Regions from separate parts of the Mesorhizobium sp. WSM4809 genome, predicted to be linked through region 4. Evidence: riboswitches for the same ligand, from Rfam matches in the RefSeq annotation. Region 4 holds a riboswitch; each other region holds the start of a gene.

Evidence for each region. Region 4 has a riboswitch for cobalamin ahead of AC0L24_RS25015 (ABC transporter ATP-binding protein). Riboswitches for the same ligand answer to the same signal wherever they lie in the genome.
Region 1: it holds a riboswitch for cobalamin, as region 4 does, so the genes downstream of both, AC0L24_RS17875 (DUF1636 family protein) here and AC0L24_RS25015 (ABC transporter ATP-binding protein) in region 4, are expected to answer to the same signal.
Region 2: it holds a riboswitch for cobalamin, as region 4 does, so the genes downstream of both, bluB (5,6-dimethylbenzimidazole synthase) here and AC0L24_RS25015 (ABC transporter ATP-binding protein) in region 4, are expected to answer to the same signal.
Region 3: it holds a riboswitch for cobalamin, as region 4 does, so the genes downstream of both, AC0L24_RS16130 (aromatic ring-hydroxylating oxygenase subunit alpha) here and AC0L24_RS25015 (ABC transporter ATP-binding protein) in region 4, are expected to answer to the same signal.

What each region holds. Positions count from the first base shown of each region.
Region 1 is NZ_JBVVQW010000006.1:263,959-271,649, reverse strand. It holds gene AC0L24_RS17885 (cobaltochelatase subunit CobN) at 1-953, opposite strand, end outside; gene cobW (cobalamin biosynthesis protein CobW) at 972-2,024, opposite strand; gene AC0L24_RS17875 (DUF1636 family protein) at 2,027-2,455, opposite strand; cobalamin riboswitch at 2,495-2,698, opposite strand; gene AC0L24_RS17870 (winged helix-turn-helix domain-containing protein) at 2,728-3,927, opposite strand; gene AC0L24_RS17865 (NADH-quinone oxidoreductase subunit A) at 4,258-4,623, shown strand; gene AC0L24_RS17860 (NuoB/complex I 20 kDa subunit family protein) at 4,614-5,195, shown strand; gene AC0L24_RS17855 (NADH-quinone oxidoreductase subunit C) at 5,200-5,802, shown strand; gene AC0L24_RS17850 (NADH-quinone oxidoreductase subunit D) at 5,803-6,993, shown strand; gene AC0L24_RS17845 (NADH-quinone oxidoreductase subunit E) at 6,994-7,691, shown strand, end outside.
Region 2 is NZ_JBVVQW010000001.1:497,351-505,041, reverse strand. It holds gene dxs (1-deoxy-D-xylulose-5-phosphate synthase) at 1-1,811, opposite strand, end outside; gene AC0L24_RS02225 (pirin family protein) at 1,940-2,860, opposite strand; gene AC0L24_RS02220 (DUF2277 domain-containing protein) at 2,900-3,166, opposite strand; gene AC0L24_RS02215 (exodeoxyribonuclease VII small subunit) at 3,277-3,528, opposite strand; gene AC0L24_RS02210 (histone deacetylase family protein) at 3,532-4,458, opposite strand; cobalamin riboswitch at 4,578-4,757, shown strand; partial or broken gene bluB (5,6-dimethylbenzimidazole synthase) at 4,761-5,486, shown strand; gene AC0L24_RS02200 (hypothetical protein) at 5,609-6,592, opposite strand; gene AC0L24_RS02195 (TetR/AcrR family transcriptional regulator) at 6,880-7,488, opposite strand; gene AC0L24_RS02190 (MFS transporter) at 7,610-7,691, shown strand, end outside.
Region 3 is NZ_JBVVQW010000005.1:445,822-453,512, forward strand. It holds gene AC0L24_RS16120 (PqqD family protein) at 1-86, opposite strand, end outside; gene AC0L24_RS16125 (FAD-binding oxidoreductase) at 216-1,316, opposite strand; gene AC0L24_RS16130 (aromatic ring-hydroxylating oxygenase subunit alpha) at 1,342-2,589, opposite strand; cobalamin riboswitch at 2,705-2,906, opposite strand; gene AC0L24_RS16135 (DUF680 domain-containing protein) at 3,415-3,612, shown strand; gene AC0L24_RS16140 (DUF680 domain-containing protein) at 3,714-3,914, shown strand; gene AC0L24_RS16145 (DUF680 domain-containing protein) at 3,982-4,218, shown strand; gene AC0L24_RS16150 (ABC transporter ATP-binding protein) at 4,295-5,407, opposite strand; gene bglA (beta-galactosidase BglA) at 5,432-7,096, opposite strand; gene AC0L24_RS16160 (carbohydrate ABC transporter permease) at 7,101-7,691, opposite strand, start outside.
Region 4 is NZ_JBVVQW010000012.1:143,719-151,409, reverse strand. It holds gene AC0L24_RS25035 (MFS transporter) at 1-502, shown strand, start outside; gene AC0L24_RS25030 (D-arabinono-1,4-lactone oxidase) at 516-1,793, shown strand; gene AC0L24_RS25025 (alanine racemase) at 1,793-2,932, shown strand; gene AC0L24_RS25020 (AraC family transcriptional regulator) at 2,937-3,770, opposite strand; cobalamin riboswitch at 4,026-4,232, shown strand; gene AC0L24_RS25015 (ABC transporter ATP-binding protein) at 4,395-5,183, shown strand; gene AC0L24_RS25010 (ABC transporter substrate-binding protein) at 5,233-6,180, shown strand; gene AC0L24_RS25005 (FecCD family ABC transporter permease) at 6,316-7,302, shown strand; partial or broken gene AC0L24_RS25000 (phosphatidate cytidylyltransferase) at 7,328-7,669, opposite strand.

The sequences.
Region 1 (7,691 bases), on a different contig from region 4:
GCGCGGTCGAACAAGGTCTCATTGCCCGGTTCGGCACCGGACGCGAAAGCGGTAGCGGTGACGATGGCGGCGGGTTTCAGTGAGGCGAGTGCTGTTTCCACGAAGGCCAGGGATGCCGGGTCCTTGAGGCTGGAGACGAAGATTGGGACCGGGTTGATGCCGCGCTGTCGCAGAGCTTCAAAAAGTGCGTCGATTGGCGCGACATCGGCGGCCAGCAGCATCGAGCGGTAGAACAGGATAGGCACGACCTTTCCCTCCCCCTCGAGGGGAGGGTGGCCCGCAGGGCCGGGTGGGGTCGGTACGACCGGACGCGGCGTTTCTTTGAGTCGGCGCGCCTCGGAGAGGACCCCACCCCCGGCCTGCGGCCGGACCCTCCCCTCGAGGGGGAGGGGGACGACGCCGCGGCCGGGTTCGTAGTAGCCAGCTTTGGGCACGGCGACCGGTTCGACGAAAGGCGCATCCGACCCCGCCAGCCGCGCCAATCTCCGCACCAGCGCGCTCATATTCGCCGGGCCGCCCTCGCGGAAATAGTCGAGCAGGCCGTCCAACTCTTCGCGCGGCAACGTCGAGGCTTCGATCAGGCGCAGATCCTCGTCGCGGCATTCGCCGGGCAGCAGTGCCAGCTTTATGCCGCGTTCGCGGGCAGTCGAGGCGAGCTGGTCGCAGCCGTAGCGCCACCAGTCGTAGCCGCCGAGGATGCGCACCAGGATGATCTTGGCGTGGCGGGCGACGCTGTCGACCCAGAGGTCGACGGACATGGGATGGCGCAGGTCACGCAGGGCGGCCAGCCGCATCGAGGGCCGGCGGCCGGCATCGGCCTTCCAGGCGGCTGCCAGTCCGGCGAGATCGCTGTCGGTGAAGGACAGGGCCACGATATCCGCCGGCGTCTGCCGCAGATCGACCGGCTCGGCGAGGTCGTCGAGCGAGGCGGATGTCGTGGTGAGGATGTGCATCGCGACCCGTGTCCGAAATCAGCCGGCGAGTATACGCTCGATCGCCGGGCGGTTCAGCCCCTTCAGGCCGATGACGACGAGACGCGAGCGGCGGTCGTCCTGCGCGGTCCAGGCGCGGTCATAGTAATGATTGACGCGCGGCCCGACGGCCTGCAGCAAGAGCCGCATCGGCTTGCCGCCGACTTCGACGAAGCCTTTTACGCGCAGCACGTTCTCTTCTTCTGCGACGGTGGCGACGCGCTTTGCCAGCTCGTCCGGATTGGCGATCGAGGCAATGTCGACGATGAAGGTGTCGAAGTCGTCATGCTCGTGGTCGAACGCGCCGTCATGATGGGACTTGCGGTTCTCGATGTCGTCCTCGACGGCCAGACCGAGCCCGAGCAGCACCGAGGGATCGACCTTGCCATGCGACGTCGGCACGATCTTCACGGCGCGGGCGGAGTGTTCGTTGATGATGGCGTTGGCGCGGGCGGTGCCGGCTGCGTCCATCAGGTCGCTTTTCGACAGGATGATCAGGTCGGCGCAGGCGATCTGATCCTCGAACAGTTCTTCCACCGGGTCGTCGTGGTCGAGCGTCTCGTCCCCGGCGCGCTGCGCCTGCAGAGCATCCATGTCGTTGGCGACGCGGCCTTCGGCCAAGGCCGGCCCGTCGACCACGGCGATGACGCCGTCGACAGTCACCCGGCTTTTCACGCTCGGCCACTGAAAGGCCTGGACCAGCGGCTTGGGCAGCGCCAGGCCCGAAGTCTCGATCAGGATGTGGTCGACCCTCGGCGTCAGCGACAGGATCTTGTCAAGCGCCGGGACGAAATCATCGGCGACGGTGCAGCAGATGCAGCCATTGGCCAGTTCGACGATGTTTTCCTCCGGGCAGGTGTCGATGCCGCAGCCCTTCAGGATCTCGCCGTCGATGCCGATGTCGCCGAATTCGTTGACGATGATGGCTATGCGCTTGCCGCCGGCGTTTTCCAGGAGATGGCGGACCAGCGTCGTCTTGCCGGCGCCGAGGAAGCCGGTGACGACGGTGCAGGGAACGCGGGAGAGGTTCGCAGACGAATCTGGGGCAGTCATGGTCAGTCCTTCAGCAGGTCGAGGGGAGGGATGCGGGCAACGAGGCCGCGCTTCAGGCTATCGGGGCGGCCACGCCAGGGAATGAGACCGTCGGTCGAGGTGGCGAAAAGCTTGGCGCCCGTGACGAGGTCGGCGCCGCTGGTCTCGGTCAGGTCGCCAAAGACATAGCTCCAGCAGCCGTCGCGCAGGATGGCGGCGCTGAGGCGCCGCTTGCAATTGCCAAGGCATTCGACGCTGCGGATGCGGATGTCGTCGCCGGATGCGGCGCGGCGCGTATCCTCCGCCAGCAATTCGCCGGCGCGGGGATGAGCGTCGGAGCCGGTCTCATCGCGACAGGAGGCGCAGACGATGATGGTGACGCCGGCCAAGGCATCATCATGGCCGGACGAAATATCCGCTGTGCCAGCCGAAAAACTGCTGTCGTGGTCCAAAGATCGGGCTCCTTGCCCGGAAACCCGCCGGGCGATCGGATTCTAAAGTCGCAGACGGCAGGTCTCCTGGCTCGCGGGTCATCGCCTTGGGTAGCCGCCTTCCCGGGAACTCCCAGTGGCTTTCGGCCTTGGCTCTTCGCTTACAGTTGCGGGGACAGCCGCGGATTTGGGATTTTGCCCCGCACCGCATTCCCTCTTAGCTCTTGCCGTTGCGGGCAAGAGACCATCTGACCCGGATTTAGGCTTTTGCGGGCGGCGGTGTCAACGCGAGCTTACGACATGGCGATGTCGGCCAGCGCCGGACCCAAATCGCCGGCCGGGGTCACTTCCATGCGCTCAAGACCAAGCCAGCCCTGCATCTGCTTCAATTCCTCGAACAGTTCTGCAGCGGTTTCAGGCGGCGCACCCGGCTCGGCATAGGCCGCATGGACCCGCAGTATGCTGGCCGGACGGTCGGCCTTGAGGTCGACGCGTGCCACGATCCTGTCGCCGAGCAGGAACGGCAGGACATAATAGCCGTATTGCCGCTTGTCGGCAGGCGTGTAGATCTCGATGCGGTAATGGAAATCGAACAGCCGCTCGGTGCGCGATCGTTCGAAGACGACCGGATCGAAGGGCGCCAGCAGGGCGCGGGCCTCGACTTTGCGCGGCAGGCGGGCGTCCCGGTGAAGATAGGCCGGCTTGTCCCAGCCTTCGACACGCACCGGCAGCAATTCGCCTGTTTCGACGAGCTCCTCCAGCCGGCCCTTCATGTCCGCCGGCGAAAGCCGAAAATAATCGCGCAAATCGCCTGAAGTCGCCACGCCGTGGGCGCGGGCGGAAATGCGCAGCAATTCGCGGTGCGCGTCCTCAGGCGTCGGCACCGGCAGATCGAGGACCGCCTGCGGCAGCACGCGCTCGGGCAGATCATAGAAGCGCTCGAAACCGCGACGGTGCGCCGTGGTGATGCGTCCGGCCCAGAACAGCCATTCGAAGGCATGCTTGGCGTGGCTCCAGCCCCACCAGCCGCCCGAGCCTTTCTGGCCTTCGAGCGCGGAAGCGGCGATCGGGCCGCGCTCGGCGACCTGGCGGTAGATCTCCTCGATATAGGCGGCATGTTCGCGGCCCCATTTGGCGAGCCCCAGATACATTTCCTCGCCGCGCTCGGCGCGCTGCATGCGCCAGCGCATCAGCGGGTACGTCTCCACCGGCAGGAAGGAAGCCTCATGCGCCCAGTATTCGAAAACCGTGCGCTTGCGTGTCACCGCGGCATTGTCGAGCAGCGAGAACGGGTAGGGGCCAAGGCGCGAATAGAGTGGCATATAATGAGCGCGCACCACCGCGCTAACGGAATCGATCTGCAGCAGGCCGGTGCGGGAGAGGGTGCGGGCAAAATGCCGGCGGTCGGGCGTGCCGGTCGGGCGGGGATCGAGAAACCCCTGGGCGGCAAGCGCGATGCGACGGGCCGTGGGGAGCGAGATCTTTTCCTTCATGCAGGCATCACTTTGAAGTGTTTTGACCGAGGGTCGAATGGCTGATTCCAACCCATGCTAGCAGGGTTTTGGCGGCATCCATGTCAGGAGAGAAAAGTGGAGTAAAAAGCGAAGGAAATCAAACAGGAGCGGATCGGACCAGTTTGCCGCGATATGCCGTCCAGGTCGGTGTTTTGAACAAGGTTTGACTTGCTTCGCTGGAAGTGCTGCGCTAACCCTCGCCGCGTTGCAGCATAGGCCCTTAAAACGGTTCAGCGGTTAAACTGTCACGCTTCCGCATTAGGGTCCGGTGCTGTAATCAAAGTGGATTGCGCCAACGGAAAGCCGAGCATGAACGCACTCTTGAGCTCATACCTGCCCATCGTCCTGTTCATAGGCGTGGCGCTGGTTGTCGGCCTGGCGCTGCTGGCCGCGCCCTTCCTGGTGGCCTACCGCAATTCCGATCCCGAAAAGCTTTCCGCCTACGAGTGCGGTTTCAACTCGTTCGACGACGCGCGCATGAAGTTCGACATCCGTTTCTACCTGGTGTCGATCCTGTTCATCATCTTCGACCTGGAAGTGGCCTTCCTGTTTCCGTGGGCGGTGTCGTTTTCGAAGATCGGCATGCTCGGTTTCTGGTCGATGATGGTGTTTTTGGCGGTGCTGACCATCGGCTTTGCCTATGAATGGAAAAAAGGAGCGCTGGAATGGGATTGAACGACAGTTCAGGCACCCTCGTCGCGCCGAAGCCCAAGGGTATTATCGATCCCAACACCGGCAGGCCGGTGGGGGAGGACGATCCCTTCTTCCTTGAGATCAACAACGAGTTGGCCGACAAGGGCTTTCTGGTCACTTCGACCGAGGCGCTCATCACCTGGGCGCGCAGCGGGTCGCTGATGTTCATGACGTTCGGCCTCGCTTGCTGCGCGGTCGAGATGATCCACACCTCGATGCCGCGCTATGATTCGGAGCGGTTCGGCGTCGCGCCGCGCGCGTCCCCGCGCCAGTCCGACATCATGATCGTCGCCGGCACGCTGACCAACAAGATGGCGCCGGCGCTGCGCAAGGTCTACGACCAGATGCCGGAACCGCGCTACGTCATCTCGATGGGCTCCTGCGCCAATGGCGGCGGCTACTACCACTACTCCTATTCGGTGGTGCGCGGCTGCGACCGCATCGTGCCCGTCGATATCTATGTGCCCGGCTGCCCGCCGAGCGCCGAAGCGCTGCTCTACGGCATTCTTCTCTTGCAGAAGAAGATCCGCCGCACCGGCACGATCGAACGGTAAATCCATGACCGCATCCCTGAGCGAACTGTCGAACTATCTCGGCGAGAAGCTGATCGGCCGCGTGAACGAGGCTGATATCGCCTATGGCGAACTCACCATCCGCGTCGAGCCGCGCGATCTGGTAGAGGTCATGACCTTCCTGCGCGACGATGCGCGCTGCCAGTTCATCTCGATCATCGACGTCTGCGGCGCCGACTATCCGTCGCGGGCCAAGCGCTTCGACGTCGTCTACCATCTCCTGTCGCCGAAGCAGAATGTGCGCATCCGCATCAAGGTGCAGGCCGACGAGGAAACCATGGTGCCATCGATCACCGGCGTCTTTCCCGGTGCCGACTGGTTCGAGCGCGAGACCTATGATCTCTACGGCGTGCTGTTTTCGGGCCATCCCGATCTGCGCCGCCTGTTGACAGACTATGGTTTCGAAGGCCATCCGCTGCGCAAGGATTTCCCGCTGACCGGCTTCGTAGAGGTGCGCTACGACGATGAGGCCAAGCGCGTTATCTATGAGCCGGTCGAGCTCAAGCAGGAATTCCGCAATTTCGATTTTTTGTCCCCGTGGGAAGGTACGGATTACGTCCTGCCGGGTGACGAGAAGGCAAAGCAGTAAATGGCTGAAACCTCCGTCCGCAACTTCAACATCAATTTCGGCCCGCAACACCCTGCGGCGCACGGCGTTTTGCGCCTTGTGCTGGAGCTGGACGGCGAAGTCGTCGATCGCGTCGATCCGCATATCGGGCTCTTGCATCGCGGCACCGAAAAGCTGATCGAGGCCAAAACCTACCTGCAGGCGATTCCCTATCTCGACCGGCTCGACTATTGCGCGCCGATGAACCAGGAGCACGCCTTCGCGCTCGCCGCCGAGCGCCTGCTCGGCATCGAAGTGCCGAAGCGCGGCCAGCTGATCCGCGTTCTCTACTGCGAAATCGGCCGCATCATGTCGCACATCCTCAATGTGACGACGCAGGCGATGGACGTCGGCGCGCTGACGCCGCCGCTATGGGGCTTCGTCGAGCGCGAAAAGCTGATGGTGTTCTATGAGCGCGCCTCGGGTTCGCGCATGCATGCCGCCTATTTCCGTCCCGGCGGCGTCCACCAGGACCTGCCGCAGAAACTGGTCGAGGACATCGGCAAGTGGATCGACCCGTTCCTGAAGTCGATCGACGACCTCGATCAGCTGCTGACCGGCAACCGCATCTTCAAGCAGCGCAATGTCGACATCGGCATCGTCTCGCTGGCCGATGCCTGGGCCTGGGGTTTTTCGGGCGTGATGGTGCGCGGTTCGGGTGCTCCCTGGGACCTGCGCAAGTCGCAACCCTATGAATGCTATTCGGAAATGGATTTCGACATTCCGATCGGCAAGAACGGCGACTGCTTCGACCGGTACCTCGTGCGCATGGAAGAAATGCGCCAGTCTGCGAAGATCATGCGCCAGTGCGTCGATCTCCTGCTCGGCAAGGAAAGCACCGGGCCGGTGTCGAACCTCGACGGCAAGGTGGTGCCGCCCAAGCGCCAGGCGATGAAGCGCTCGATGGAAGCGCTGATCCATCACTTCAAGCTCTACACCGAGGGTTATCGCGTGCCGGCCGGCGAGGTTTACGCCGCGGTCGAGGCGCCGAAGGGCGAATTCGGCGTCTATCTGGTTTCCGACGGCTCCAACAAGCCCTACCGCTGCAAGCTGCGCGCGCCGGGTTTCGCACATCTGCAGGCGATGGATTTCCTCTGCCGCGGCCACATGCTGGCCGACGTCACCGCCGTTCTCGGCTCCCTCGACATCGTGTTTGGTGAGGTCGATCGCTAAATGTCAGTCCGCCGTCTCGCAGAAGCCAGCGTCCAGCCAGCATCCTTCGCCTTCAACCGGGCGAACGCGGCTGCGGCGAAGCAATGGATCAAGAAGTACCCGAAGGGCCGTGAGCAGTCGGCCATCATTCCCTTGCTGATGATAGCGCAGGAGCAGGAAGGCTGGGTGACGAAGGCGGCCATCGAGACGATTTCCGACATGCTCGGCATGCCGCGTATCCGCGGGCTCGAAGTCGCGACCTTCTACACGCAGTACCAGTTGAATCCGGTCGGCACGCGTGCGCATATCCAGGTCTGCGGCACCACGCCCTGCATGCTGCGCGGTTCGGAAGCGCTGATGGATGTCTGCCGCTCCAAAATCCATCACGACCAGTTCCACGCCAACGACAAGGGCACCTTGTCCTGGGAAGAGGTCGAATGCCTTGGCGCCTGCGTCAACGCGCCGATGGTCATGATCTTCAAGGACACGTTCGAGGATCTGACGCCGGAACGCCTGGCTGAAATCATCGATCTCTATGACGCCGGCAAGGGTGCTTCGGTGGAACCGGGGCCGCAGAACGGCCGCACCGGCTCCGAGCCGGCCTCCGGCCTCACCACGCTGAAGAGCGAAAAGGCGATCCTCAAGTCGACCCGCGAAAGGGAGGCCAGGGAGGCCGCCAAGGCCGCCAGGGCGGCGCCCGACGCGATCATCGCGGCGCC
Region 2 (7,691 bases), on a different contig from region 4:
GCGTGGTCGGTGAACGCGTCGGGCAGCACCAGCGGGCGCACCTTCAGGCCGCTTTCCAGCAGCCCTTCATGGGCGAGGAACTGCAGCACGTGGCTGGCGAAGCCGCCAACGGCGCCCTCCTCCACCGTCACCAGAACCTCATGCGAACGGGCCAGCCGTCGGACCAGATCCTGGTCGAGCGGCTTGGCGAAACGGGCGTCGGCGACCGTGGTGGACAGGCCGGCAGCCCCTAGCTCCTCCGCGGCGATCAGGCAATCCTGCAGCCGCGTGCCGAAGGACAGCAATGCAACCTTGGTGCCCTCCTTGACGATGCGGCCCTTGCCGATTTCGAGAACCGAGCCGCGCTCCGGCATGTCGACGCCGACGCCATTGCCGCGCGGATAGCGGAAGGCGATCGGACCCTCATCATAGCTCGCCGCGGTGCGCACCATGTGGCGCAGCTCCGCCTCGTCGGCCGCCGCCATGACGACGAAACCCGGCAGTGTCGCCAGGAAGGTGGTGTCGAAAGCGCCGCAATGGGTCGCGCCATCGGCGCCGACGAAGCCGGCGCGGTCGATGGGAAACCGCACCGGCAATTTCTGAATGGCGACGTCGTGGACGACCTGGTCGTATGCGCGCTGCAGGAAGGTCGAATAGATCGCCGCGAATGGCTTGTAACCTTCGGTGGCAAGGCCGGCGGCAAAGGTCACCGCGTGCTGTTCGGCAATGCCGACATCGAAGATCCGCGATGGAAACGCTTCGCCGAACAAATCGAGGCCGGTGCCGCTCGGCATGGCGGCGGTGATGGCGACGATGCGGTCGTCCTCACGGCCCTCCTGAACCAGGCTTTCGGCGAACACCTTGGTGTAGGCAGGCGCGTTGGCCGGCGCCTTGGCCTGCGCGCCGGTAATGACGTCGAACTTGTTGACGCCGTGATATTTGTCGGCGGCGGCTTCGGCCGGCGCATAGCCCTTGCCCTTCTGGGTGACGACATGGATGAGCACCGGGCCTTCGCCATTGTCGCGGACATTTTTCAGGACCGGGATCAGATGCTCCAGATTGTGGCCGTCTATCGGGCCGATGTGATAGAAGCCGAGTTCCTCGAACAGCGTGCCGCCGGTGACGTACCCGCGTGCATGCTCGACCGCCCTTGTGATCGCACGATCCGCGCGCTTGCCGAGATAGGACGTCAGTTTCTTGCCGAAATCGCGCAGGCCGATATAGGCCTTGCCGGAGGCCAGCCGCGCCAGATAGGCGCTCATCGCGCCGGTCGGCGGCGCGATCGACATGTCGTTGTCGTTGAGAATGACGATCAGCCGTGCATCGAGCGCACCGGCATTGTTCATCGCCTCATAGGCCATGCCGGCAGACATGGCGCCGTCGCCGATGACGGCAATGACGTTGTTGCGGCCGCCGGAGAGATCGCGGGCGGCGGCCATTCCGAGGCCGGCCGATATCGATGTCGAGGAGTGGGCGGCGCCGAAGGGATCGTACTCGCTCTCGGCGCGGCGGGTGAAGCCGGACAGGCCGCCTTCCTGGCGCAGCGTGCGGATACGGTCGCGGCGGCCGGTCAGGATCTTGTGCGGATAGGCCTGGTGGCCGACATCCCAGATCAGCCGGTCGTCCGGGGTGTTGAAGACATAGTGCAGCGCCACTGTCAGCTCGACCACGCCAAGCCCGGCGCCCAGATGACCACCCGTGCGGGACACGGCGTCGACCAGCTCGGCGCGAAGCTCGGACGCCAATTGTGGCAGTTCGCTTTCGGCAAGCGTGCGCAGGTCGGCCGGGATGCGGACCTTGTCGAGAAGCGGCGTATGCGGCGTTGCGTTCACGGTGCTCGGGCTTTCGGTTGATGGGCGAATAGGCCGCCGGCCGGCGAAAGTAAATGCGTGTCAGTGACGCGGATCAGGCCCTAGTCTTTTGTCTATGCATTTCGTTCTGCCACTTTGGGTGACAGGCATCAGCTTTCCGGCAGCGGGATGAATTCTTCCTCGTCTCCTGGAACGATGTCGAAGCGGCCCGTCTTCCATTCTTGCTTGGCCTGTTCGATGCGTTCCTTCGACGATGAGACGAAATTCCACCAGATGTAACGCTTCGAACCGAGCGAGGCGCCGCCAAACAGCATGAAATGTGCACCGGTCTGCGACGATACGACGATCTCGTCACCGGGACGGAACACCAGCAGCCGTTCCGCCGGAAAGACGTCACCTGATATCGAGACCTCGCCTTCCAGCGTGTAGATAGCTCGTTCTTCCGCATCGGCCGGGATGTTCACGCTGGCGCCGGGCGCCAGGCGCAGGTCGGCGTAGAGCGTCTCCGAGTCAGCCCTGACCGGCGACCGCAACCCCTGGAAATCGCCGATGATGAGGCGCCCGTTGACGCCTTCGGCATCGATCTCGGGAAGCCTGAGCGCTCCTGTGTTCTCGAAAACCGGTGCCACCTCTTCCTTGTCGTCCGGCAGCGCCAGCCATGTCTGCAGGCCGGATACCGACATCGGCGCGCCACGCAGTTCCTCCGGCGTACGCTCCGAATGGACGATGCCGCGGCCGGCGGTCATCAAATTCACGTCGCCGGGCTGAATGACCATTTCGGTGCCGAGTGAATCGCGGTGCCGGATCTTGCCGTCGAACAGATAGGTGACCGTCGACAGGCCGATATGCGGATGCGGACGGACGTCCAGCGCCTGGCCGGCGCGCAGGATCGCGGGACCCATGCGGTCGAAGAAGATGAACGGCCCGACCAGCCGCCTTTTTGCCGTCGGCAGAGCACGGCGCACCTGAAAACCGCCGATGTCCTTGGCGTTCGGGATGACCATCAATTCGATCTGGTCGCTGGCTAAGGCATCGCCCACCTCAGGGTCTTTCCCGGGGAAGAAGCTCATGGACTCTCCTTGTCGGTGGTCGAAGGCCGCCTGGCCGCATCAGGCAAAGCGGATCGCCGCCTTTGCCCGCAGCTTGGCCGCCACCTCTTCGCGATTACGCGGATGCTGATGGGTTTCCAGGGAATCGAGCAGTTCGCGCGCCGAGGCCGCGATGGCTTCGACGGCATGGTCGAAGGCGTGCTGGTTCTGCTTCGAGGGTCGCGTCGTTCCGCTCAGCTTGCGGACGAACTGAAGGGCCGCGTCGCGCACCTCGTCATTGGTTGCCGGCGGATCAAAATTGAACAGGGTCTTGATGTTTCTGCACATCGCTTCCGTATCTCCTCTTGTCCTTGAGCTGTTTCAATCGGGACGAGTTATATCCTCGATCATGATCATGTCCAAAAACCGGTGAGGCGAGCCTATGTTCGGACCGGGCCTCAATCCGCGTCGAGCGGCTCCGTTCCGACCGGCTTGCCGTCGCGCGACAGCCTGATCTTCTCGACCTTGTCCTCGGCGGCCTTCAGCAGCCGGTCGCAATGCGCCTTCAGCGCCTCGCCACGTTCATAGATCCTGATCGACTGGTCGAGCGGCACGTCGCCACGCTCCAGATCATCGACGATCTTCTCCAGCGCATCGAGTGCCTGCTCGAAGCTCATCGCCTTGACGTCTTCGTTGGTCTCATCGGCCATCATTCATCCTTTCATCAGTCGCCCGACATGGGCGGCGACCGAAAATGCCAATCCCTGCAGATCGTAGCCGCCCTCGAGCAGGCTGACGAGCCGGTTGCCGCTGTGGCGTGCCGCGCGCTGCATCAGCTGGCCGGTCGCCCAGTCGAAATCATCCTCGGTCAGATTGATCTCGGCCAGCGGATCGCGGTGGTGCGCGTCGAACCCCGCCGAAATGATAATCAGGTCGGGCGCGAAATTGTCGAGCGCGGGCAGGACGCGCGACAGGAAGGCATCGCGAAACACCTCGCTGCCAGTCTGCGGCGCCAGCGGCGCGTTGACGATGTTGCCGGCGCCCGTTTCGTTCTTCGCTCCGGTGCCGGGATAAAGCGGCATCTGGTGTGTCGAGCAATAGAGCACCGACGGATCGTCCCAGAAAATGTCCTGCGTGCCATTGCCGTGATGCACGTCCCAGTCGACGATGGCAACGCGCTCGACACCGTGTTTCTTCTGCGCATAGCGCGCCGCGATCGCCGCCGTGTTGAACAGGCAGAAGCCCATGGCGGTGCTCTTTTCGGCATGATGGCCGGGCGGCCGGGCGGCGACGAAGACGTTGTCGGCGCGGCCCGAAAAGACGTCATCGACGGCGGCGTTGGCGGCGCCGATCGCGGTGATCGCCGCTTGCCAGCTCTTCGGACTGGCAGTGGTGTCGGCATCGATGCGGGCAATCCCCTCGTCGGGAATGGCGGCGCGCACGCGGGCGACGAAATCGGCGGGATGCGCGTAGAGGATGGTGGCCTCGTCGCCTTCCGGCGCCTGGATACGATCGAGCCCGGCAAAGGCTTCCTCATCGAGCACGCGCTCGATGGCACGCAAGCGGTCGGGCCGCTCGGGATGTCCGGGCGGCGTGAGATGCTCGAGGAAGATCGGATGGGTGTAGAGACGGGTGGTCATGCTCCCTATCTAGTGCCCCGGCGCCGCTATGGCCATGCATTGCTGCTTGATCGCTGGGGAAAATCGACTGCGTCCATTCGCGTCGCCGCAGGCATTGGCCTCGCCGGCGCTTCGGCGTAAGGTCCCTGGTACTGCCTGGTGCCCGCCGGAAGCGGGAGAATCGGGAACACGGTTGAATTCCGTGGCGTGCCCAACGCTGTGAGGGGGACCGCGCCGGTAAATGCCACTGTCGATGACGGGAAGGCACCGGACGCGGGTTGATCCCAAGCCAGAAGACCGGCCTGGCAGGCATTGTCATCCGCATGGTCAGGCGGACGACATCAGAGCGACGTGCGTCTACTTGGACGCACAAACTACGCTCTGACAGTTTTGAATCTGCAATCGCAAGGGGACAAGCGATGCCGGAACACATGACCGCTGCCATTGACGATGGATTTGACCAGGATGCGCGCGATGCGGTCTATCGCGCCATGTTCACGCGGCGCGACGTGCGCAGCCATTTCCTGCCCACCGCGATCGATGACGACGTGCTGGCGCGGCTGCTGCTTGCTGCCCATCACGCGCCATCGGTCGGCTTCATGCAGCCATGGAATTTCATCGTCATTCGTGACATCGAGCGACGGGCGGAGGTGCGCGACCTGTTCCTGGCCGCGCGCGAACAGGAGCTGCCGGCGATCGAGGCGGAAAAACAGGCGCTGTACCGCAAGCTCAAGCTGGAAGGCATCTGCGAAAGCGCGCTCAACATCTGCATCACCTGCGATAGGCAGCGCTCGAAGGGTTCGCCGCTGGGACGCTGGCACAATCCGGAGATGGATCTCTACAGCACCGTCTGCGCGGTGCAGAATTTCTGGCTGGCCGCGCGTGCCGAGGGCGTCGGTGTAGGCTGGGTCAGCATCATCGAAGCGCAGGCGCTAAAGCGGCTGTTGGCCATTCCGGACCACGTAACGCCGATCGCCTATCTCTGCGTCGGCCGTGTTTCCGAGTTCGCTCCCAAACCGGACCTTGAAACGCATGGCTGGGGACGGCGGCTGCCGCTGCCGGAGTTGATCATGAGCGAGACCTTTTCCGGGCAAGGCGAGACACAGCTCAAATCCGCCGTGGCGCGCCTCAACACCGTTTCTGCCTCACCAGACATCACCCGCCCGGCCGATCAGGGTGTGGCGCCGGCCGTAGCCCAGCGCGAACCGCCGAAGGAGGCGAGCGCCTTGTCCTTGAGCTCCCTGAACTTCGACGACGCCTCGGCCAGCCGGGCGTCCCAGGCCGGATCCGGCACCTGGCCCGCGATGGTCTTGAAATAGACCTGCATCAGGCAGGCGATGGCGAAGGGTTCAATGAACGCCGCCTTGAATGCCCAGGCGAAGACGATGGCGAGCACAAAAGCCCAGCCGGCGAGCTGGCCAGGCATCAGGAACAGAATCGCGCCGGCAGGCGCCAGCATCATCAGAAAGATGATGAACGACACGCCCCACATGATGACCGCCAGCCAGACGGCGTTCTTGACCATGACCTTGCCGTTCTGGGCATAGAGCACGACGCCCTGGCGCGCCGTCTCGAAGGGCGAGGCTGAATTGATGCGGATGTTGTAGCCGAGGATGATCTCGTCGACATAGGTCAGCGACAGGCGGATCACCGTGTTGATGAAGGAGACCAGGCCGCTCAGGCCCGGTATCGGCAGGAAGGCGGCGATGCCGCCGAGCAGTCCGGTGATGGCGCGGATGGCGCCCTTGACGAGTTGGTCGACGACGAAAAGGATGTTGGCCTCGGCGAAACGCTGGGTCACGATATCCCTGGCATAGGCGATCTGGTCCTGACCGCCGGGAATGTCGCGGCCGTCGATCAGATGAACCATGACGGCGATGTGGCCGGCCTTGACGACATAGAGGATGTATTCGCGGATCCAGTAGACCGCGATCGAGACGATGCCAAACCCGACCACGCCGCCCCACAGGGCAAAGGACATGGGCCCGTCGGGATCGGTGGAGATATGGCCGACGCCATAGCCGACCGAGGCACCGGTGCCGGTCGCCATGATGTAGGCCAGCGTGATGCCGAAATAGACGATCATGCGAAAGACGATGAACGGCCAGGTCCGCATCATGATGGACACCGACCGGCCGATCTCAAAATCCCACATGTGCCCCGAATCTCCGCCTCAGAGATGGTGGAAGAGGATGGACTCAACCCGGCGATTGTCAATTGCCGGCCCCTGACGAAGGGCGACGAATTCGGGCTGACGGTTTTCTTTCGTAGCCTTTCGCCGGCGCGTTGGCTGACGGAGCATCAAACGAAAAACCCGCCTGTGCGGCGGGTCACTGGCGCGAATCGGCACCATGGACGAATATGTACCTTAGCTGAGGGCACGAAGTCAAGAAAAAATTCCTATCGGGAACAGATGCCGGCACGAAAGCTCCGGTGGGAACTTCAATTCGACTCCGGATCCGGCTTCCTGAGCAGGCCTTCGAGCAGTTGCTTGAACGCCGTCACCACCTTCTTCGACGTCGCTTCGGGGTCGTTCGAATTGGCGATCCGTTGCGCCGCCTGGCTGCTCGCTCCGATGATCAGTCGCGAGGCGGTCTCGGGGTCGAGGCTGGAGACAACGACCTCCTCCTCCTGCAGCGCGGTCAGATGGTCGGTCATTGAAGCGATGCACGCACTGGCATTCGGCCATTGCGCTGGATCCCCCAGCACGGCCGGGCCATCGCGGAACATGATGCGCTGGATTTCCGGCTCCAGCGCCATCTCGATATAGGTCGAGCACTCGTCCACGAAATGTTGCCAGCGGGTCGGTGCTCTCGACGCGACCTCATTGATGCGCGCCGCCATCTCGCCGTCAATCTGGGCTATGACCGCCTGCAGCAGCCCCTTCTTGTCGCCGAAATGATGATAGAGCGCGCCGCGCGTCAGCCCGGCCGAAGCGGTGAAATCATCCATCGAGGCTTCTGCATAGCCTGTTGTGCCGAAGGCATGACGGGCCGCCGCGATAAGCTTTGCGCGCGTCTCGGCGATCATCTCCTTGCGGGGTCTGTGCATGGCTTCTGGCCCTATTCACATACGCAACGTATGCCAATTGACATACGCGGCGTATGCTCTATTTAATAATCATACGCTCCGTATGTAATTGCCCAATCGTCCTTTGTCGAGGAACCAACCGATGCAAAATCCCTACGCGGAAATCTTTCGTGCCCCCGGCGCCAAGGGCTTTGCGGCCGCCGGCTTCATGGCGCGCCTGCCGA
Region 3 (7,691 bases), on a different contig from region 4:
GTCAGGTCAAGAACGACGGCTTCGCCGTCGAAGGATTCAAAGACGATATCCTTGCTGGCAATGGCATAGATGCCGGATTGTCGCATGTTTGCTCCCCGCCGAGCAGGCCGCGGAGATGATCTTCGGGCCTTACGGTCAACCCCACCGTTGCAGGCGTCTAACCATTTGCAGGGTTTTTGGCAAGATGGCGCAGGCTTGGGGGCGAGCGCAGCCGGTCACGCTTCGATTTCAAGCGCAGAAAGCGGCTTCGAGCAACAGGCGAGGATAAAGCCGTCCTCGATTTCGTGATCGAGGATGCCGCCATTGTGACTCATCTCGACATCGCCGGCGACCTTCCTTACCTTGCAGGTGCCGCACAGGCCGAACTCGCAGGCGGCGGGAATCCGCACCCCAGAGGCGCGTGCCGTCTGCAGCACGGTCTGGCCGGCGACGCATTCGGCATCGACATCGGAAAGCGAGAACCGGATTGGTGTGACGGCCTCGACAGCAGCAGCCACGCCGTCTTCCGCCGGCGGCGAGAACGGCGCCGGGATTTCCTCCACGGCAGGCGCAGCAAAGCTTTCCTGATGGTATTTCGCCATGTCGAAGCCGGCGGCGTCCAGCATGCCGCGCACGGCGCGCATGAAGGGATCGGGGCCGCAGCAGAAAATCTCGCGCTCGCGGAAATCGGGCGCCAGCAATGGCAGCCGGATCGCGTCGATGCGGCCCATATGGCCGAACCAGCCCTCGCGGCTCGACCGCTCTTCGATCATGAAGCCGAGCGACAGGCCGGGCATGCGGCTGCCGAGCAGCTCGAGTTCCTTGCGGAAAATGATCTCTTCCGGGCGGCGCGCACAGTTGACGAAGCCGACATCTGTCCATGGCGCACAGTCGTTCAACCAGCGCAGCATCGACATCATCGGCGTCACGCCGGAGCCCGCCGAAATGAACAGATATTTGGCCGCCGGGTGGCTATGCAGCGAGAAGTCGCCGGTCGGCCCGTAGGCCTTGACGTGCGAACCGGGCGTCAGATGGTCGAACATCCAGCGCGTACCGGTGCTGCCCGCCTGTGCCTTGACCGTCACCGCGATCGAGAACGGCCGCGACGGCGAGGACGACAGCGTGTAGGTGCGCATCAGCGGCCCGTCCGATGTCGGCAGTTCCAGCGTCACGAACTGGCCCGGCTTGTAGCGGAACCAGGTCTGGTTGTCGGAGCGGAAGGTGAAGGTCTTCACGTCCGGCGCTTCGTCGCTGACGCCGATCACTTCCAGCACCTGCAGCCGGTCGTTCCAGGGCGTCATCTGGTCGAGATGGCGATAGAGGCCAAGGTCCGTCATCGCATTCATCCTCTTGTCCCCTGAGCTAGGCGACGCTGCGCAGGGCCGGCCGGCCGCCTTCGGCAAGGCGCGGCCCGATGAACGACGCGTACCACTCGACGAACTGGATCACGCCGCCCTCATGCAGCTCCGAATAGGGGCCTGGTTCGTAGGCCGGCGACAGGATGCCGAAGGCGTTTTCCTCGACGATGCGGCGGTCCTGGTCGTTGGTCTCGGTCCAGACATGGGTGAGCTCAGCGAGGTCGTAGTCGACGCCTTCGACCGCATCCTTGTGGACGAGCCATTTCGTCGTCACCGCGGTTTCCGTGGCACTGATCGGCAGCACGCGGAAGGTGACGGCATGGTCGCCGAGGATATGGTTCCAGGTTGTCGGATAATGATAAAGCAGCAAGGAGCCGATGCGGTCGGTTGAAACGCTGTCGGACAGGTTCTTCTTCACCGCCCGTTTTCCCGTCATGGTGTAGCTGACGGCATCGCGCAGCAGCGGCGCGCGGGTGGCGCGGTACTGCCCTGCCGGATCGATGCGGAATTTGCTCGGCAAGCCTGATGCCTCGCATCTGGCCCAGTGCGCGACCATTTCAGGGTCGCTGTCGGCGCCTTGGACGCCGGTCACGGTCGGAGCCTCGGGGAAGGTCTTGCACAGTTCGGGGTGATTGGCGACGCAGTGGTAGCACTCGCGGTTGTTTTCCCAGACCAGCTTCCAGTTGCCCTTCTCGATGATCGTGCTCTCAAAGGCGATCTTTGCCTCACGCAAACGGTGCGGCAAAAGATAAGGTTCGATCATCGCCCGCATCGGCGCGAAATCCGCCGGCTCCTTGGCCAGGCAGATGAAGATGTAGCCGCCGACGCTCTCGCAGGCGACCGGCTTCAGGCCGAAATCACTCTTGTCGAAACCGTCGGCCATCTGGCGGGCAAACAGCAGGCGGCCGTCCAGCTCATAGGTCCACTGATGATAGGGGCAGACGAGCTTTGCCGCCGTACCCTTTTCCGCGTTGCACACGCGGCTGCCGCGATGGCGGCAGGAATTGTGGAAGGCGTTGATCTTGCCTTGCTGGTCGCGGACAAGGACGACCGGATAGTCGCCGATCTGCACGGTGATGTAGCTGCCCGGCTTCGGCAGTTCGCAATCATGGCCGATGAACAGCCAGTCGCGATACCAGATCAGCTCCATGTCGAGCTTGAAGTAGTCTGGATCGGTGTAGAAGGGCTGCTCCAGCGAAAAGCCTTGCCGGCGCCCCTTCAGGAGCCTCAGCATGTCGTTGCGGGTATCCATGTCCTGTCCTCGTTTCTAAGGACTGAACTGGTGGTGATGGAGGAAGGATTGAAACCCAGGCCGGCTAGGTGCCGGACATGCGCTATCCACCTCTTGACCGCCCACCGCGATCAGTCGAGTCTAAAAATCTCGGGCTGGTTTCCGGGCTCTGGAGTTGTCCTTGCGGACCATCGCGACACCTTCCCAGGCAGTTGCCCAGTGGTCTCCCGTTGCGACTTGAACTCCACCACCGTTGCGGGGGCAGCGCCGGATTCTGACCGGCTTCCCAATTCTCCGCCTCGTCGTCACGAAGCGGCACCTGAGATGGGTATGATCTAACCACGATCGCTGGCGCGCCGTCGGCATGAAAACGACATCGTATCCATGCGGCGCGACACGGCATGCGAAACGTCACCGCAGATCGTCTGGGGCCGAAATCCCGCCTCCCGGGCGGCCACTTGCCGGCTGCGATCTTCCCGAATCCGACCCTTGGCGGGGTCAAAAAAGGTTAACGGTTTCGAAAAGTGACTATTAGCTTGACCTAAAATCGAACCGAACGGTTCGTTTCTGTTGACGGTGCGTGCAGGACGGTGTGAACGCCGGGCCTTTGAAACAGTCAGTGATCCATCGGATGGTTAAACTTAACATGCTGATATAGAGAGGAAAAATGCCTCTCTAGATTCCCCTGGCACAATTTCAAGGTGTGGATTCATGGTCCACACGGAACAACTTCGTGATTGGAAAAGGCGGGGTTGCCCTCCCACATCGGGGCTGTCCGAACGACGCGATTTCATTTCCAAGACACGCCGCTAGACGGACGGAAAAAGACGATACTGGAGTACAAAAATGAAAAAGATCATTCTCACTGCCGCAGCCCTTCTGGCCATTTCCGGCAGCGCCTTCGCTGGTAGCGACCACTACGGTTCGAACGCCGCGGCAGCCACTGCTGTCGACAGCTCGTACACCGCTTCGACCAAGAAGTCGGAACCGGCTGCTCAGGCGCCTGCCCAGGGTGCTGACCACAACCTCTTCGGCAACAACTAACAGCCGATTCCCAGTCGACGGCGGGCTCGCCCGCTGCCCTGGCGAAATTCAGACATTCGAAATTCAGACATTCGAAATTCAGACATTCAGGAGTATTTAAGATGAACAAGATCCTCATTGCTGCCGCCGCCGTTCTGGCCATCTCCGGCAGCGCTTTCGCGGGCAGCGACAACTACGGTTCGAACGGCGCCAACCAGCCTGCCGCCGCTGTGGACCAGTCGTACACGGCTTCCACCAAGACCTCGGAACCGGCTGCCCAGACACCCGCTCAGGGCAGCGACCGTAACCTCTTCGGTCGCTAAAACCAATTTCGCAAGCGACGGCAGCTGTGTCTGCCGTCTGGCGAAATCCAGAATTCAGGAGACTAAAATGAACAAGATCCTTATTGCTGCCGCCGCCGTTCTGGCCATCACCGGCAGTGCCTTCGCCGGCAGCGACAACTTTGGCTCCAACGGCGCCAACCAGCCTGCGGTTACTTCGGTTGACAGCGCGCATACGAACTCGGTCCGCAACAGCGGTGGCCTCGTCGAGAAGCTGCTCAATTCGTCGGGCGACGTAGAGAAGTCCGCTCCTCAGGGCAGCGACCGGAATCTCTTCGGCCGTTAACAGTCGAAGCTGATCTTCAAAAAAAGAGCGGCGGGCCTGGCCCGCTGCTCTTTTTTGTCCAAGACGCGGTTCTGCCTCAGGCCGCCTTCGCTTCAGCCTCATGAAGGGCAAACGACCGTCCGTCAGCGTCGAAGAGATGCAGGTCCTCGCCATTGGCGCTCAGCCGCAATGTCGAACCGCGCTTGACCTCAACATTGCCGGGCAGCTTGGTCACCAGCGGGAGGTCGGCGCGACCGATGTCGACATAGACCAGCTGAACCTCGCCGAGCTGCTCGACATAGTCGACCGTCCCCTCGAACAGATAGTCCGCGCCGCTGGCGATGATCAGGTCCTCCGGCCGCACGCCGAAACTAACCGCAGCGCCCTTCGCCGAAGCCGGCGTCGCGATCGGCACGGTTGCCTTGCGTCCGCCGACATGGCTGACGACGGTCGGATTGCCTGATTTGTCGATGGTTGCGGGCAGGATATTCATGGCCGGCGAGCCGATGAATTGCGCAACGAACAGATTGCCGGGCTTCTTGTAGAGGTCCATCGGCGTGCCGACCTGCTCGATATGGCCGTCCTTGAGCACCACGATGCGGTCGGCGAGCGTCATCGCCTCGACCTGGTCGTGGGTGACGTAGATCATGGTCGTGTTGGGCATCGATTCCTTGAGCTTGGCGATTTCGATGCGGGTGGCGACTCGCAGCGCCGCATCAAGGTTCGAAAGCGGCTCGTCGAACAGGAACACCTTCGGATTGCGCACGATGGCCCGGCCGATGGCGACGCGCTGGCGCTGGCCGCCCGACATCGCCTTGGGCAGGCGGTCGAGATATTTGGTCAGCTGCAGGATCTCGGCGGCCTGACGCACGCGGCGGTCGATCTCGGCCTTGTTCTCTTTGCCGATCTTCATCGAGAACGCCATGTTGTCGTAGACGGTCATGTGCGGGTAGAGCGCGTAGGACTGGAACACCATGGCGATGCCGCGCTTCGACGGCGGCACGTCGTTCACCACTTCGCCGGCTATTCTAAGCTCGCCGGAGGTGATTTCCTCGAGCCCGGCGATCGATCTCAGCAATGTCGACTTGCCGCAGCCCGACGGGCCGACGAAGACGATGAACTCGCCCGATTTAATATCGAGGTCGATGCCGTGGAGAATGTTCAGATTGCCGTAGGACTTCTTCACTTGTCTTAGCGTGACATCGGCCATTTGGTTTCCTCCAGTGATTGGAATTCAGTCGAGACGCCCGAACCAGGCGCCGTAGCCGCCAAGCTCGATGGAACCGCTGTTCGCCTGCCCCGAAAATCCGTGCCCGGGCAGAGGTTGCAGCGATCGGCCGCCAAGGTCAACCTTGGCCGGCCCGGCTCCCAGATTGAAGACGCAGACGATCTGCTCGTTGCCTGCGCGGCGCGTGAAGGCGACGGTGTCGTCCTCACTTTCGATGAAGGTGATGTCGCCCTTGGCGAGCGCCGGATGGGCACGCCGGAAGGTGAGAAAGCGCCGGTAGTGCTCGAGCAGCGAAGCCTCGTCGCCCTGCTGGACATTGACCGCTTGCGCCAGATGCTTGGCCGGCACCGGCAGCCAGGGCTTTGCCTGGGAGAAGCCGCCATTCTTGGCGCTGCCATCCCACACCATTGGCGTGCGGCAGCCGTCGCGGCCCTTGAATTCCGGCCAGAAGCGGATGCCATAGGGATCCTGCAGATCCTCGAACCGCAGCTCTGCCTCACCGAGCCCAAGCTCCTCGCCCTGGTAGATGCAGACCGAACCGCGCAACGACATCAGCAGCGCCGAGATGACCTTGAGGTAGGCGGTCGGGTCGGCCTCATTGGCGGCCCAGCGCGAGGCCGGGCGCATCACGTCGTGGTTGGAGAAGGCCCAGCACGACCAGCCGTCGCTGGCGACTTTGCCGAAGGATTCCAGCACCGAGCGGACCTTGCCCGCGCTGATCTTTTCCGGCGCCAGGAAATCGAAGGAGTAGCACATGTGCACGCGCTTGCCGCCTGCGGTGTAGGCGGCAACCACTTCAAGCCCGCGCTGCGAATCGCCGACCTCGCCGACCGCTGCGGTTGCCGGATACTCATCGAGCAGGGCACGGAACCGTTCGAGGAAGCCGAGGTTCTCGGGCCGGCTCTTGTCGTAGAGATGGTCCTGGTAGTTGTAGGGGTTGACCGCCGGCGCGGTCTGGTCGTTGCGCTCTTCCGGCGGCAGCGGCGGATTGTTTTCCAGGCCCTGGCTGTGGAAATAGAAATTGATGGTATCGAGCCGGAAACCATCGACGCCGCGCTCCAGCCAGAAGCGGGTGACGTCGAGCAACGCGTCCTGGACCTCGTGGTTGTGAAAGTTGAGGTCGGGCTGTTCGGCCAGGAAATTGTGCATGTAATATTGCTGGCGGCTGGTGTCCCATTGCCACGCCGAGCCGCCGAAGATCGACAGCCAGTTGTTGGGCGGCGTGCCGTCCGGCCTGGCGTCTGCCCAGACGTACCAATCGGCTTTCGGGTTGCTGCGGCTCGACCGGCTTTCCTTGAACCATGGGTGGTTATCGGCGGTGTGCGACAACACCTCGTCGATCATCACCTTCAAGCCCAGCCTGTGTGCCTCGGCGGTCAGCGCGTCGAAGTCGGCCAGCGTGCCGAACATCGGATCGACATCGCAGTAATCCGTCACGTCATAGCCGAAATCCTTCATCGGCGACTTGAAGAACGGTGAAATCCAGATGGCATCCGCGCCGAGTGCGGCGATGTAGGGGAGGCGGCCTATGATGCCCTTGAGATCGCCGATGCCGTCGCCGTTCGAGTCCTGGTAGCTGCGCGGATAGATCTGGTAGATCACGGCGCCTCGCCACCAGTCGCGATCGATGGCGAGGTCAGGCTTCGAGCTGGCCTTCAAAGCGGATTGCATCGTCTCAGCCTCCTTTCACCGAGCCGGCAAGCAGCCCGCGGACAAAATAGCGCTGCAGCGAAAAGAACACGATCAGCGGCACAATGATGGTCACGAAAGCCGATGTCGTCAGAATCTCCCAGTCGCCGCCGCGTGAGCCCAACAGCGCGTTGAGCTTGGCGGTCAGCACGATCTGGTCTGCCTCTGTACCGAGGAAAACCATCGCCACCAGCAGATCGTTCCATACCCACAGGAACTGGAAGATGGCAAACGAAGCCAGCACCGGGAACGACAGCGGCAAGACGATCTTGACGAAGATCTCGAAATCGCTGGCGCCGTCGATGCGCGCCGATTCCATGATTTCGCGCGGCAGGCCCGCAATGTAGCTGCGCAGCAGGTAGATGGCGAAGGGCAGGCCGAAGCCGGTATGCGCCAGCCAGATGCCGAGATAGGTCTTCGACGGCATGCCGAAGAAAGCGCCGACACCATTATAGAGTTTCAACAACGGGATCAGCGACATCTGCAACGGCACCACCAGCAGGCCGATGATGACCGCGATCAGCAACGCCCGGCCGGGAAACCGCATCCAGGCCAGCGCATAAGCGGCAAAGGCGGC
Region 4 (7,691 bases):
CGGCGCGGTCTGGGCCTTTCTGGAACCGCTTGGCGCACAGTATGGCATCGATGGCCGCACCGTCGGCCTGATCGTCTCGGCCAGCCTCGCCGTGCAGGTCCTGGGTGCTATGACGGCCACCGTGTTCGAGGCGCGCATCGATTATCGCCTTGCCATCGCGGCGATCGGCGTCGTCGCGCTTGTCAGCTCCCTGGTTCTTGCCAGTAGCCCTGGCCTGACAACGTTCTGGGTCGCTGCCTTGGCCATGGGCTTTATCCTGCTGTTCATCGTGCCCTACCAGATCCGTCTGGCGATCACCGCCGACGAGACGCGCACCGCTGTGCTGCTGGTGCCGGCAGCCCAGCTTTTCGGCCTGGCGATCGGACCGATCGCGGCGTCGCTGCTCATCGATGGCAAGGATTTCCGGCCAGTTCCGGAATTCGCCGCCGCCAGCGCGGTGGCCAGCGTGGCGCTGCTCGGTCTCTTCGTCCTTGTGTCGCGTCACCGTCGTGCGGTTGCCTGAGCGGGGAGGTGGCATGTCAAACATTTGGAGCAACTGGTCGGGCTTTGTAAGCGCCGAGCCCAAGCTGATCGCCAGCCCCGGCGACGCCGGTGAACTCGGTGATCTCGTCCGGACCGCGCCTGGCCCCGTGCGCGTCGCCGGTGCCGGTCATTCCTTCACGCCGCTGGTGAAATCGCAGGGCACGATCCTGTCCCTGGAGAGGCTGGAAGGGCTGGTCTCGCAAGACGTGCAAAAACATCAGGCGCGGGTGCGGGCAGGGACCCGGCTCGGCCCGCTGATGCACATCCTGCAAGGCATTGGCCAGGGCCTGCCCAACATGGGCGACATCGACCGCCAGGCGATCGGCGGCGCGCTGGGCACCGCCACGCACGGCTCCGGACCGACGCTCGGCGCCTATCACACGCAGCTGGAGACGGTGCAGATCGTCGACGGGCTCGGCAAGGTCCGCGACTTCAAGCAGGCAGGGGATCAGGACATGATCCATGCCATCGGTGTCGCGCTCGGCGCTTTCGGCGTGCTCACCGAAGTGACGCTGAACAACATCGCGACCTACCGGTTGCGCCGCCGCAAATATGTGCTGCCGATCACTGAGATGCTGCGCGACTTCGAGGCGATGATGGCCGCGCATCGCTCGGCCGAATTCTACTACATTCCGTTCTCCGGCTATGCGCAGTTCATCGCCAGCGATTTCAGCGACGCCGCACCCACCGCACGGCCGCCGGAAGAGGACGAGGCGGGTTTGAGGACGCTGCGCAGGCTGCGCACTTCACTTGCCTGGCTGCCATCGCTGCGTGGCCGCCTGATCCGTTCGGCGGCCGCCAGATTTCCCGCCGAGGACTACGTGCAGGACTGGCTCAACGTCTATGCCAGCGACCGGCAGACCAAGTTCAACGAGATGGAATATCATTTGCCGTTCGAGGAGGGGCCGAAGGCGCTGGCCGAGATCATCGAGCTGACTGAGAAGCGTTTTCCCGAGGTCTATTTCCCGATGGAGGTGCGCTCGGTCGCGCCGGACCAGTTCTGGCTTTCGCCATTCTACAACAGGCTGACCTGCTCCATCGCCATCCACCATGATGCAGCGAACGATCCTCTGCCGTTCATGCGGGCGGCAGAGCCGATCTTCCGCAGATATGGCGGCAGGCCGCATTGGGGCAAGATGCACAGCCTGAAAGCGGCGGATCTGAAAAAGCTCTATCCGCGCTGGGACGACGCCATGGCGGTGCGCCGCGACGTCGATCCGCAAAACCGCTTCGTCTCGCCCTATATGGCCGGCTTGTTCGGCATCGAATGATGACCACCTATTTTTCCACCCTCTCGGATGCGCTGAAGGAAGCCGGCATCTTCCAACCCTGCCTGCTGCTCGATCGCGACCGGCTGGACAGCAACATTGCCCTGGTGAAGGGGAGAGTGGATCCCGGCCTGGCCGTGCGGCTGGTCGACAAATCGCTCGCCTGCATGCCGCTGCTTGCGTATATTGCCAAGGCGCTTGGCAGTGAGCGCTTCATGACCTTCCACCCGCCGATCAGCGAGGCGGTGCTGAAGGCGTTCCCGGATGCCGATCTGCTCTACGGCAAGCCGATGCCGATCGGCGCGGCAAGGGCGGCGCTGGTGAAAGCCGATACCGACTGGTCGCGTGTCTGCTGGCTGATCGACAGCGAGGAGAGACTGGCGGAATATGGCGCCCTCGCTGGCGAACTCGGCATCGGCCTGCGCATCGCTTTCGAGATCGATGTCGGGCTGCATCGCGGCGGTTTTGCTGATCCCGCAGCCTTGTCGAAGGCGTTGAGCGCGTTGCCGGCCCGGCTGCATTGCGAAGGCGTCATGGCCTACGAGGCGCATGCGCCGCTCATCCCCGGCCTTTTCGGCGGACCGGCAAAGGCATTGACCAAGGCGTCGGCGCAGGCTGCGGCATTCGTCGCCTGTCTCGGCGCCGACCAGCGCCGCATCCTGAATATCGGCGGCAGCAAGACCGCGCTGCTTCATCATGGCGGCGCGGCCAATGAGGTCTCGATGGGCTCGGCCTTTGTGCTGCCCAGCGATTTCGATACGCCCGGTCTCGACGGCTTCCAGCCGGCGGCCTTCATCGCCGCCCCGATCCTGAAAATGGTCGAGCCGATGCTGCCCGGCCCGCCGGCCGTCACCCGCCTGCTGCAGGCGCTCGGCCGGTTCCCGCGCAAGGGTTGCTACCTCTATGGCGGCAAGTGGATGGCCGAGCCGGTCTTCCCAGAAGGCATGAAGGCAAACGGGCTGCTCGGCCTGTCCTCCAACCAGCAATTCATGGGCTTGCCCGCCGACGCGACCGCAAAGCCCGGCGACTACGCGTTTCTAAGGCCGACGCAGAGTGAAGCCGTGCTGCAGCAGTTCGGGTCGATCGCGGTGTTTTCCGGCGGCCGGATCGCCGATCGCTGGCCGGCGTTGCCGATGGCCTGACCGACTACGCCTTCACCGGTATCCAGATCTCCAGCCCGCCCTTGCCGCTGCGCGGGTCGAATTCGGGGCCGTAGCGTTCGAATTCCGGCGCGTCCGCGATCTCATGCCCGGAGGCCGGCAGCCATTTGTTCCAGATCGTATTGACCGTCCGGCGGATGGTCGAGATGTGTTCGCGGTGGGCAAAGACCGCATATTTCTGCGCCGGCACCCGCACCCGGTAGAAGTCCCTGGGCAGGTCGGAGAAGTCAGACACTTCGACGCCGGCGATGTAGTCGAAATTGCCGGCATCGTCGCCGTTGACGCAGACGCCATAGGCGACGTCGCCGGTCTCGCCCGGAATGTTGCCGATATAGGGGCCGAAGCGCTGCCACTGCATCGGGATGGCGGCGCTGGTTTCGCAGCTGTAGCGTTCGCCGAGGCCGGCGATCAGGAACGGCCGGCTGGTCTCGAAACGCGGCGGTTCGAGATTGGTGAGGAGGGACTGGTCCATCAGGATCGGCTCCACGAGGTCGAGCTTGTCGAGTGTGCCCTGCGCGCGCACCAGTTCCGGCGTGGTGCCGAACTGATCGCGGAAGGCGCGGGTGAACGCCTCATGCGAGTTGTAGCCGGCGTCGAGCGCGACGGCGAGGATGTCGGGCGCCCCGCCCGCCAGCTTGCGCGCCGCCTCGGTCAGCCGGCGTGAGCGCATGTAGCCCATCACCGACCGGCCGGTGGCGGCGCCGAAGGCGCGCGTCACATGAAAACGCGACACGCCGCTGCTTTGCGCGACATCATCAAGCGAGATCGCCTCCGGCAGATGGCTTTCGACGAACCACAGCGCTTTCTCGGTCGGGTCCATTTTCTCCTCGCATTGGCCGGATCATCCTGCCGTTTCCTGGCACGGCCAGTTTGATCGAAATTGCGCATCCCGTGCAATCTGCCCCGACGCCGGTCGCCATCCGGCCAACCGCCCCATGAGCTTTCGCTTGACAGCGACCGGCGTCATCTCTTAGGTATGTTATATTATTACATAAAGAGAGCATGCGATGCCTGTTTCCGTTAGCTGGCCCACCACTCCGTCCGAGAAATCCATTGCGAAGCGATCGGCGCAAATCTACGCTGAAGCGGTGATGGTCCCCGAGTCGAAAGGCGAGGGGTGAAAAGGGAACGCGGTGAGGCCTGCTCAGGTCGAGACCGTGGCTGCCCCCGCAACTGTAAGCGGCGAGCAAAATCCGTGAATGCCACTGGCCGGCAAGGCTGGGAAGGCTGGATGGCGCAACGACCCGTGAGCCAGGAGACCTGCCATCACTGAGTTGACCGGACGGGGTGTGCCGGGAGGAAACGCGAATCCCGGTCTTGTCGGCCGGTTCGCCAGCTTCCTTCCGTCGCCAGTTTTGGAAAGTGACGGAAAGTTGGACGGCTCCATCCATCGCATCGTCGTATATACGCTTTGCCGTCCCGGCAAGCCGGCGGGCAGCAGCCGATGACCGTAGCGCTTCTCGAAGCCCGTGACCTCTGCGTCACGGCGAATGGGCGGGATCTGGTTCAGGCGGTCAGCTTCTCGGTGGCCGCCGGCGATCGCCTTGCCATCATCGGTCCCAACGGCGCCGGCAAGACGACGCTGCTGCGCATGCTGTCGGGCATGCTGCGGCCGAGCTCCGGCGAGGTGAAGCTCGGCGGGCGCCGCCTGGACAGGATTTCAGCCGCCGAACGGGCGCTGCACATTGCCGTGGTCGGCCAGACCGACCAGCCCGATCCGCGGCTGGCGGTGATCGACTATGTCGAGCTTGGCCGGGTTCCGCACGCCGGGCTGCGGCGCAGGAGCGAGGAGCGCGAGATCGTCGTCGATGCACTGCGCCGGACCGGCCTGCTGCCGCTATTTGGCCGCACCATCGGCTCGCTGTCGGGCGGCGAGCGCCAGCGCGCCCAACTTGCGCGCGCCATCGCCCAGCAGCCAAAAATCCTGTTCCTCGACGAGCCGACCAACCATCTCGACCCGCGTGCCCGCGGCGAACTGCTCGACCTCGTGGCAGGCTTCGAGATGACGGTGATCGCGGTGCTGCACGATCTGGCGCTGGTGGCACCGTTCGCCACCAGGGTGGCGGTGATGAACCATGCCCGTCTGCAAGCGCTCGCCGCACCGCGCGAAGCGCTGACCCAAAAGCTGATCCGCGAGATTTTCGGCATCGATGTGCTGCGTCTGCGCCATCCGACCGAAGACCGCGAACTGACGGTGTTCGATGTGCCGAACCGTGCCGCGCCGCCGACGTGATTGAAGCCATTTCGTAGTCGACCCAATCCCATCCACAAGGAGCAAACCCGTGAAACGCCTGGCCTTTTCGCTTGTCTTCTCGCTGCTGGCCTCGACAGCCCTGGCCTTCCCGGTCACGGTCGACAGCTGCGGCAAGCCGCTGACCTTCGATGCGCCGCCGAAGCGCGCCGTCATCCAGGATCTCAACATGGCCGAGATGGCTTTCGCGCTGAAACTGCAGCCGTCGATCGTCGGCCTGACCGGCATCACCGGATGGTACAAGGTGGGTCCCGAATTCAAGGCCGAGCAGGGTTCGATCCCGGAACTGGCGCCGAAATATCCGACGCTCGAAAACCTCGTCGCGGTCGAGCCGGATTTCTTCTTCGCCGGCTGGTATTATGGCATGAAGCCGGGCGGCGAGGTGACACCCGATACGCTTGCCCCGCACGGCATCAAGACGCTGGTGCTGACGGAAAGCTGCGTGCATCTCGACAAGAGCCGTCCAGCCGCCTCGATGGACCTGCTCTATGGCGACGTCGAAAAGCTGGGCAAGATCTTCGGCAAGGAGGCCGAGGCGGAGAAGCTTGTTGCCGGCTGGAAGACGCGGCTCGCCGACATCACCGCCAAGGTCGGCAACGGCAAGGCAACGCGAGTGTTTCTCTATGATTCCGGCGAGGACAAGCCCTTCACCGCAGGCAAGTTCGCCATCCCCAGCGCCATGATATCAGCCGCCGGCGGCGACAACATCATGGCCGACATGGACACCAGCTGGGGCAACACGGACTGGGAAACGGTGGCGTCGCGCAATCCGCAATTCCTCATCCTGCTCGATTACCAGGACGGCGGCGGCTACAGGAAACTGCTTGATTTCCTGAAGTCCCACCCGGCGATGAAAGAAACGGACGCGGTCAAGAACGAGCGCTTCGTCGCCCTGCGCTATGCCGAGCTGACGCCCGGACCCGCCAATATCGAAGCGATCGACAAAATCGCCAAGGCCATGCATCCGGAAGCGTTTTGATGCCTGTCGCCCAAAAGTGCGCAGCGGTTTTGGGGCAACGACATGCATGAGCAAAAGATCCTGGAAGTGCGTCGCACGCGTCCTGACAGACACGACGCATTTCCAGGTTTGCGCCATCCGGCATTCGCGCTGGCCATGCTGGTAGGGGCGGCGGCGATCGCCGCTCTTGCTTTGCTGTCGATCGCCTATGGCTCGACGTTGATCCCGTTGGCCGACGTCGTTGCCTCGCTTGGCCGTGCGATTGGCTTCAGCGGGCACGACGTGGCCGGGCCGGTAGGCAAGATCGTCGTCGACCTGCGGCTGCCGCGCACGGTCCTGGCCATCTGCGTCGGGGCCGGTCTCGGCGTCGTCGGTGCGCTGCTGCAGACGGTGACCCGCAACGACCTTGCCGATCCGTTCCTGTTCGGCCTGTCGTCGGGCGCCGCCGCCGGTGCCGTTTCCGTCATCACCGTTTTCGGAGACAGTTTCGGCATCTGGACATTGCCGGTCGCGGCCTTCACCGGCGGCATATTGGCTGCCGGTGTCGTCCTGCTGCTGGTTGCGCGGGTGAGGGGGCAAGGCCCGGAGCGGCTGATCCTTGCCGGCCTTGCCGTGTCCTTCATGTTCACCGCCTTGACCAACTATCTTGTCTTTGCCGGCGATCAGCGCGCCGCCCACTCCGTGCTGTTCTGGACCATGGGTGGGCTCGGCCTGGCGCGCTGGGATAATATCTGGCTGGGCGCGCTGGGTGCGGGCACCATTCTGGCTTACGCGCTATGGAACCACCGCCGGCTCGATGCCTTCCTGGCCGGCGAAAACGCCGCCGAAAGCCTGGGCGTGCCGGTGGCGCGGATGCGCCGGATGACCTTTCTCGTCGCCGCCTTCTCGACGGCGATCCTGGTCTCGGTCGCCGGCGTCATCGGCTTCGTCGGGCTGATGATCCCGCATCTGTCGCGGCCGCTGGCGGGTCCCTTGCATCTGCGCCTGGTTGCCAGCTGTGCCGTCTTCGGCGCGGTGCTGTTGCTGGCCAGCGATCTTCTGGCCCGAACGCTGCTGCCGCCGCAGGAACTGCCGATCGGCATCATCACCAGCTCGGTCGGCGCGTTCTTCGTCGTCACCATGCTCATCCGCAACCGGCTGTGAGTGCGGTGGGCAACTGGGCGCCGGATCACACCGTCCAGAAATAGCGCACGAGGTGAAAGAACACCGGGGCAGCGAAGACCAGGCTGTCGGTGCGGTCCATCATGCCGCCATGGCCTTCGATCAGATGGCCCCAGTCCTTGACGCCCTGGTCGCGCTTGATGGCCGAGGCGACCAACCCGCCAAGAAATCCCATCGAGCAGGCGACGAAGGCCACGCCCGCTGCCTGTAGCGGCGAAAAGGGCGTGACGAATGACAACAACGCGCCCAGCAGGCTCGCCGACACCAGTCCGCCGATCGGGCCTTCCCAGGTTTTCGACGGCGAGACGTTCGGCGAAAAACGGTGTTTTCCAAAGAGCTTGCCGAAGATGGCGAACATGCCGCATTTGTGC